2 regions of the Pseudoalteromonas sp. DY56-GL79 genome follow, and region 2 is predicted to be linked to the other one. Evidence: predicted binding sites of a transcription regulator. Region 2 holds the regulator's gene; the other holds the start of a gene.
What was found. Region 2 encodes MetJ, which represses methionine synthesis genes. Its sites were predicted from a motif close to TAGACGTCTAGACGTCTA; they were not measured.

Region 1 (4,437 bases), on a different contig from region 2:
TGCGATTTTGAAACTTGCACAATCACTTAACCTAACCGTTGTCGCTGAAGGTATCGAGCTCGAAACCCAGTGGCAGCTATTAAAGCAAAAAGGCTGTCAATTTGGTCAAGGCTATATTGTTTCTAAACCATTAGCCGCAGATCAAGCGATGGCATTTTTACTGAGTAGAAACTAGACACACTCGCCACATACCTCATTGTTTGTAAACAATGAGGTATGTGGACTGGTTTAGATTAACTTTCCCCTAATTCGCTTCTAAGCTCCTTGGTTGCTGTCACCATATTCTCAAGTGCAGCTCGGGTTTCTGTCCATGCTCGGGTTTTTAGCCCACAATCTGGATTCACCCATAATCTTTCTACCGGGATTTTCTTCGCTGCTTTGTGAATTAAGTCTTTTATCCATGCCACCTCAGGGACGTTTGGTGTGTGAATATCATAAACGCCAGGCCCGATGTCATTGGGGTAGTCAAAATCTTCAAAGGCGTCGAGTAAGGTCATATTTGAACGTGACGTTTCAATTGTGATCACGTCCGCATCCATATCTGCAATAGCGGCGATAATATCGTTAAACTCCGAGTAACACATATGCGTATGGATCTGTGTTTCGTCATTCACACCACTTGCAGATACCCTAAACGCATACGCCGCCCACGCTAAGTAGGCTTGCCACTGACTGGCTTTGAGTGGCATCCCCTCTCTAAATGCAGGTTCATCGATTTGGATCACCTTAATCCCTGCGTTTTGCAAATCCACCACTTCATCTCTCAGTGCTAATGCGATTTGATTCGCGATGCTCGGCTTGTCTAAGTCATCTCTGACAAACGACCAAAATAAAATAGTCACAGGCCCTGTTAGCATGCCCTTCATCGGTTTTTTGGTTAAGCTCTGTGCATAACTCGTCCAATTAACAGTCATTGGTGCCGCACGCGAGACATCTCCCCAGATCACTGGGGGCTTAACACAGCGCGAACCATAACTTTGCACCCAACCAAACTGAGTAAAGGCAAAACCTTCGAGTAATTCACCAAAGTACTCAACCATATCATTGCGCTCTGCTTCGCCATGAACCAGCACATCTAAGTTAAGCGCTTCTTGTTCTTCAACGGCATAACGGATCTCTGCTTCCATCTGGCTTTGATAAGCATCAGCACTCAACGTACCCGCTTTATAATCACGTCGCGCCTTACGAATAGCCTGGGTTTGTGGGAAAGAGCCTATCGTTGTGGTTGGCAATAAGGGTAAATTTAGCGACTGTGCTTGTTTTTTAATTCTGGTTGCGAATTCACTATTGCGTTGGCCATCTTTTGCTGTAAGCGCTGAAACACGCTGCTGCACCTCATTATTATTCACGCGAGTAGAGGTCAAACGCGCTTTTACAGGCTTAGAATATTCGACCAACTGGGTAATATCACGCTGCTCCAATGCATTTTTCAATAATGCCAGCTCTTGTCCTTTTTGTTTGGCAAATGCGAGCCAAGACTTTAACTCACTATCAAGTTTTTGCTCTTGATCTAAGTCGACTGGCGTATGTAATAATGAGCATGAAGGAGCAAGCCAGAGATTATCACCTCGACGTTCATGAACCAGAGCAAGTTGCTGATATACACCTTCAAGATCCGAGCGCCAAATGTTACGACCGTTCACAACCCCTAGAGACAGCACGCTATCTTGCCCAACTACTTCCTCTAACGCAGCCAAGTCGTAGTTTGCCGTTACGCAGTCAAAATGTACGCCTTCTACGGGATAAGACTGGATATCTTCAACATGCGCTTGTACGGAGTCAAAATAACTGGCCAACAACACTTTTACTCCTTGCCCGCTCAACGCATCAAAACTCCGGCGCAGCGCGTTACGATAAGCATCGTCGATTTCCAGAGCTAAAATAGGTTCATCAATTTGTACCCACTCAACACCTTGCTCAGCAAGCTTGGTAAGTACCTGCTGATATACAATCAATAACTTATCTAATAAAGCCAATTTGTCAAACTCTTGACCAACGCATTTAGCTAAGTAGAGGTAGGTTACCGGGCCGACCAATACGGGTTTTGCTTGGTAGCCAAGTAATTGTGCTTCCTCTACTTGAGTAAATAACTCCGTCCAAGTTAGGGAAAATTCCTGCGTTTGAGTTAACTCAGGGACGATGTAATGATAATTGGTGTTGAACCATTTCGTCATTTCACTTGCAGCACACGCACAGCCGCTAGGTGCTCGTCCCCTGCCAATCCGAAACAAAGTATCAAGATTTACCGACTCATCATTTTTGTGACGACTAGGGATCGCGCCGACAAGTAATGAAGTATTCAACACGTGATCATACCAAGCAAAATCGCCTACAGGGAGAAGGTCAACACCAGCCTCAGCTTGCAATGCCCAATTTTCTGCACGAATGCGCTTTCCTTCCGCGATTAAGTCGTCTTGCGTTAAGTCGCCCGACCAATAGCGTTCTACTGCAAATTTAAGTTCACGTTTTTTGCCTACGCGTGGAAAACCCAAGTTATGTGTTAATGCCATGATTTTAATTCCGTCTAGATGTATGGATGTCTAAAAATATAATTCTCATAATCAAAAACAACAATTGATGCTTTCTCAGATTTCATATGAATAAAATTAAATTGTAATTTTTTAAAAAATTTTTACACAAGTAGTGACAACGCTGTCATTTTTAGTGTTATAGTGGATTTGTGAATTTTTGAACAACTCACCGCAGGTATTTAGACGTCTAGACATTGATAATAACTAAATAGAATCGTAATATTGAGTAATGCTGAGATTTGCTCACTTAAAATATGAGAATTGTTGATAATGATTGATATAAAGCACCTAAAGACTATCTCCACCTTGAAAGAAACTGGTTCTCTCGTGAATACAGCACGAGAGCTATTCCTGACTCAATCTGCTTTATCACATCAGATCAAAGATCTTGAGAGCAAACTCGACTGCCAGCTTTTTGAGCGCAAAACGCAACCAGTACGCTTTACCCCTCAAGGGATGTTATTATTGGAACTTGCCAACGATGTTTTACCTAAAGTTGAAGCAACCAAGTGTCGTTTGAAGGAAAGCCTTAATCAACCTATCTCGCAACTCAGGTTAAGCGTGGAATGCCATGCTTGTTTTCACTGGTTGCTGCCAACAATTAAAGAATTCAATACCTTTTGGCCTGACATTAAAGTCGATTACGAACGTGGTTTTAGCTACGACGCTATTCCTGACCTTATTGAAGATGAGCTGGACTTAGTGCTTACCTCAGACATTCGAGAACCAGAACAATTGGAATACGCGCACCTTTTCGACTTTAAATTAAAGTTAATCGTTGCACCAGATCACGAATTGGCCAAGAAGGCCTATGTCACAGCACTCGACCTAAAAGATGAAACCATCATTTCTTACCCTATTCCTCGCGAGCGCCAGGATATATTTAAGCACTTTATTCAAAATGCACGCTTTGATGGTACGCTAAAAACCGTCGATCAAGGTTTATTAATCTTCCAACTGGTAAGTGCAGGCATGGGGGTTGCAGCACTACCGGACTGGTTAGTGACACCTTATGAGAGCCAAGGGCTAATTAAATCGATTCCTCTAGGCGCACTTGGGCTAAATCGTCCAATGTATTTAGCAATGAAGAAAAGCATGAAAGATAACCCTGTTTATCGTCATTTCCTCAATACTTGCCGTAAAACCACTGCAAGATAGATGACAGGGCTCTTTTTGAGCCCTAACTGTTATACATTTCTACTACTCCCATCTCATGCTAGCATTGCGTCAGGCTTATCTAAATCTAAGGCATGTTTAAATGTTTGAAGTCAAAAAGGTTATCGGTCAACTTATGATGCCGTTACCATTATCTTTAGTGGTGCTTATGGGGCTTATGCTTTTTATTGCCAAAACGCGTAAAGGACCTTACATCGCAAGCTGGCTCGTCTTACTGACCACATGGGCGTTATCGACTCCTTATGTCGCACAACATATTATTGAATGGGATACAGGCACTCTCGCCGCATTCAATCCAAGCAAGCACAACAACATAGATAAAATCGTGGTACTTGGCTGTGATTTATATCCAGATAAATCTCTCCCCAGCAACGCCCAACTTGGCAGCTGCGGCCTAGCCAGATTAGTTGAAGGCGTAAGACTTGCTAATATTTACCCAAAGGCCCAGCTGTATGTCTCTGGTTACGGCTATGGCCATGCAACAAGCGCGGGACTCATGGCAAGAACCGCACAGAGCCTGGGTATTTCCGCTACACGTATTAAGCAAAACCCCAATGCCAAAGACACCGCGGACGAAGCAAAAATGCTAGCACCTTTACTAGTCGATTATGACGTCGCATTGGTCACATCGGCTTCGCACATACAGCGAGCAAAAAACCTATTTGAAGCACAAGGCATAGAAGTGTTCGCTGCACCGACGGAGTTTTATAACTTCAAGCAATACCCACCG
Region 2 (4,437 bases):
ATTGCTCTAACACTATCTTGGCAACCGCCTGATAACGCTCTGGCGAGCTTAAACTCGAACCACCAAACTTATGTACTACTTTTGCCATTTACTCACCACAACGCTACTGTATGTGCAGGCGTTAACTTGAATGACTTAGCATCATCACTCGCCTGACTTTCATCAATACATGCAAATCCCGATTCCAGATCTGCAATGAGATCCTGTGCATCTTCAATGCCCACAGAAATACGAATTAACGTGTCGCCCACTCCCGCTTCTAAACGTGCTTGCGGATCCATACCTGCGTGTGTCATCGTCGCTGGATGGCAAATAAGACTCTCAACCCCACCTAAAGATTCTGCCAATGAAAAATGCGTTAGAGACGTTAAAAACTTCGCTGAAGTTTGCAGATCGCCTTTGATATCAAAGCTCACCATACCACCAAAACCGAGTTGTTGTTTTTTCGCAAGTTCGTGTTGAGGATGCGACTCAAGGCCTGGGTAATAAACTTGGCTAACATACGGGGACTTTTCTAAATACTCCGCAATCAGCTGGGCATTTTCTTGATGCTGGCGTAAACGCACGTTTAAGGTGCGCAGTCCACGTAAAGTAAGATAACTATCAAAAGGCGCGCCGGTAATACCGATATTATTCGCCCACCAAGCTAACTCATCACCCAACTCCTGCGTACGCGCGATCACCGCGCCCCCCACGACATCAGAATGGCCATTGATATATTTAGTAGTTGAATGCACGACTACGTCTACGCCAAAGGCAATGGGGTTTTGTAGTGCAGGAGACAAGAAGGTATTGTCGGCGGCGACCAAAGCCCCCACAGCGCGTGCTGCATTTACGACAGCTTCTATATCCGTTAGCCTTAATATTGGGTTACTTGGTGTTTCAATCCAAACTAATTTAGGTTTGATCTGCTGCAGCTGTGCAAGACTTTCAGGTTGCGTGAGATCCAACACGGCTAATTTGAGCAGTCCACGCTTAGCAAGCGATGTAAACAAGCGATAGCTACCACCGTAACAGTCATGTGGAATAACCAGCGTATCGTCATGGTTAAGTAGCTGAGTTACTAGGTGAACAGCAGCCATGCCAGTGGCGGTAATAATGCCACGAGCACCACCTTCAAGTTCAGTCAGTGCCTGTGCAAGCACATCACGATTAAAGTTACCACTGCGGCCATAATCGTAGTCGCGTTTGGTATCAAAATCGGCAAAAGAATAGGTGGTAGAAAGGTAAAGCGGTGGCACTACTGCCCCATGTGCTTTATCAGCTTCTATACCGTGACGCACTGCAACCGTCGATTTGTTAACTTGACTCATAAGGTCACCTAGATAGTTGGATGTTTAGACGTCTAAAAGGTTAGAACAACAGAAACTAGAAGTCAAAACATTTATACTGCTAAATGGCTAAATAACTAGTATTTGACTATCTTTTTTAAACCGATAAAATTTCGCCACTCTAGGCGTTGCTAATACGACTGAGTTATTGAAAACTATGGCAGAGATTCTTCTATCTCGCTATGGCGGATTAGTTTATTCATCTATTTGAATTTAGGATTTATCTTTAATTCGTAAAGTTATCCCTATATTCATGCGGTTGATGAATAATGTAGACCAGAACCCAGTCATATTGGCATTGATGTAACTGAGGCAAGTACACAATTATGGCAAAATGGAACGGTGAGTATATTCACCCATATGCAGAACACGGTAAGAAAGCAGAGCAAGTAAAAAAGATCACGGTGAGCATACCTCTGAATGTACTCAAAGTGCTAACTGATGAGCGTACACGTCGCCAAGTGAATAATTTACGTCATGCCACGAACAGTGAGCTTTTATGTGAGGCGTTTCTACACGCCTTCACAGGTCAGCCACTGCCGAGCGATGAAGACTTGAGAAAAGATAATCCAGAGCGTATTCCGTTAGAAGTAAGACAAATAATGGAAGAACGCGGTTTGGAGATCCCAGAAATAAACGAAGAGTGATAACTACTCTTTCTCTGTGGACATACAGACACAAAAAAAGCCTCAATCGAGGCTTTTTTCATTTGGATAATACCAATGGTATTATTCCATATATCCAGCTGGCATATCGATTTGTGCCACGCCTGATTCAATTGCAGCTACCGCTACCGCTTTTGCGATACGAGGTAACAAACGCGGATCCATTGGTTTTGGAATAATGTACTCAGGACCAAACTCAAGACTATCCACGTCAGCCGCTTTTAACACTTCAGCAGGCACAGGCTCTTTCGCAATCGTTCTAATTGCTTCAACCGCTGCAATCTTCATCTCATCATTGATAGCAGTCGCACGTACATCAAGCGCACCACGGAAGATAAACGGGAAACACAACACGTTATTTACTTGGTTTGGATAATCTGAGCGGCCAGTCGCCATGATCAAATCATTACGAGCACCGTGTGCAACTTCAGGACTGATCTCTGGATCTGGGTTAGAACAAGCAAATACCACGGGCTTGTCAGCCATTAGCTTTAGATCCTCAGCAGAAAGTAAGTCTGGGCCAGAAACACCAACAAATACGTCCGCATCCGCAATCACGTCTTGTAACGTACGCTTATCCGTGTTGTTTGCAAACAACTCTTTGTATTCATTTAGGTCATCACGACGAGTATGGATCACGCCTTTTCTGTCCAGCATATAGATGTGCTCACGTTGAGCACCGCATTTGATCAGTAATTCCATACAAGCGATAGCGGCTGCACCCGCGCCAAGACACACAATAATCGCATCATGAATATCTTTACCTTGGATTTCCAACGCATTCAGCATACCCGCAGCGGTTACAATTGCGGTGCCGTGCTGATCATCATGGAATACAGGAACGTCACAACGTTCGATTAGCGCGCGCTCAATTTCAAAGCACTCTGGCGCTTTAATATCTTCGAGGTTAATACCACCAAATGTGTCTGCGATATTTGCCACAGTATTGATGAAATCTTCGGTGGTGTTGTGCTTAACTTCGATATCGATTGAATCAAGACCCGCAAAACGCTTAAATAATAGCGCCTTACCTTCCATAACAGGCTTTGACGCCAAAGGACCTAAGTTACCCAAGCCAAGAATTGCCGTACCATTACTGATCACCGCAACCATATTTCCTTTACCCGTGTAACGGTATGCATTCGCCGGATCAGCCGCGATTTCACGTACTGGCTCTGCAACACCTGGGCTATATGCAAGTGCTAAGTCTTTTACGGTCTCGGCAGGTTTAGTGAGTTCAACACTGATTTTACCTGGAACGGGCTTCTCGTGATAATCTAGAGCTTGTTGACGAAAATCTGTCATGGCGCGATATTTTCCTACGAAGTTAATGTGAGAGTGTGGTAAACGTTCGCATTCTGAATGTTGGCAACCTAGCTAGCTGATTACAGCAACACACAGTGCGATTAACTATATGAGCGACGACATTCAACCACTCAACAAGCGTTTGTGCTTTGCTGTCGCGGTATGTCAATAGGACATATAGTTAATCGACCGTATTCACACAATACCGAGTTTTGCTCATTATTCAAGTAAAATCAGGTCTATCCACTAGCACGGTATTTTCTATACTTTTCCGAGAAGATAAGCTCAATTTTAAGAAATATTTCACAAACAATGTGACTAAAACTTAAAAAACAAGACGCTAAAACCAGCACAAAATGCAGAAAATTAGCACAGATGTACACTAACTATAAAAACAATAAGAAAATTGCAACTTAACCAATTTTAACGTCAAGATACCTACATTTAGTCGCAACATAATGACTTTAGTTTATATAAAGTGCTCATAGCTGATACTATTTACTATATGAGCTTTGATTATTTTCACAACTTAAGCTCGTAAATGTTGAATATTTATCTACTAAATAGAGTTTTTACTCTACCCAAGAGATCAGTAAAGTTTTGCTGCCAAACTGGCAAGTTTTCTATTTTAGAAGAATAAAAGACACAATGAAGGCGGGATGACTGGCGGTCTGTTGGTAAAAAACAGGATGTATAAATCGGGAAGGTATTTTCAAACCGGCACAAAAAAAGCACCCTAAGGTGCTTTTTTCGACTAGACCAACAAGATTACTTCTTGCTGCTAAGTGCACCGAAACGCTTGTTAAAGCGATCTACACGGCCACCTGTGTCAAGGATCTTCTGCTTACCAGTGTAAAACGGGTGACATGCAGAACATACGTCTAGGTGAATATCTTTACATAGCGTTGAACGAGTTTCGAACTTGTTACCGCAAGAGCACGATGCAGTGATCGTCTCGTAATTAGGGTGAATACCTTCTTTCATAGCAACCTCTAGTTAAGGCCGTATCGCTCTCCAAACCCGAAGTCTGGCACCATACGTAGTTATACAAAAATGTGGACGCGTATTTTAGTGCTTAACTGAACAATCTACAAGCAATATTTCAGAGTTTTTTATCACCGTCGCAGAGTACGTTT

Region 1: the regulator MetJ is predicted to act here: its motif matches at 2,712-2,729, upstream of metE (5-methyltetrahydropteroyltriglutamate--homocysteine S-methyltransferase).

The regions. Positions count from the first base shown of each region.
Region 1 covers NZ_JANHZS010000009.1:28,766-33,202, forward strand. Annotated here, with positions in the region: gene NO992_RS07950 (EAL domain-containing protein) at 1-175, shown strand, start outside; gene metE (5-methyltetrahydropteroyltriglutamate--homocysteine S-methyltransferase) at 234-2,510, opposite strand; gene NO992_RS07960 (LysR substrate-binding domain-containing protein) at 2,802-3,689, shown strand; gene NO992_RS07965 (YdcF family protein) at 3,790-4,437, shown strand, end outside.
Region 2 covers NZ_JANHZS010000038.1:28,488-32,924, forward strand. Annotated here, with positions in the region: gene metL (bifunctional aspartate kinase/homoserine dehydrogenase II) at 1-88, opposite strand, end outside; gene metB (cystathionine gamma-synthase) at 93-1,313, opposite strand; gene metJ (met regulon transcriptional regulator MetJ) at 1,658-1,978, shown strand; gene NO992_RS22025 (malic enzyme-like NAD(P)-binding protein) at 2,060-3,301, opposite strand; gene rpmE (50S ribosomal protein L31) at 4,070-4,285, opposite strand.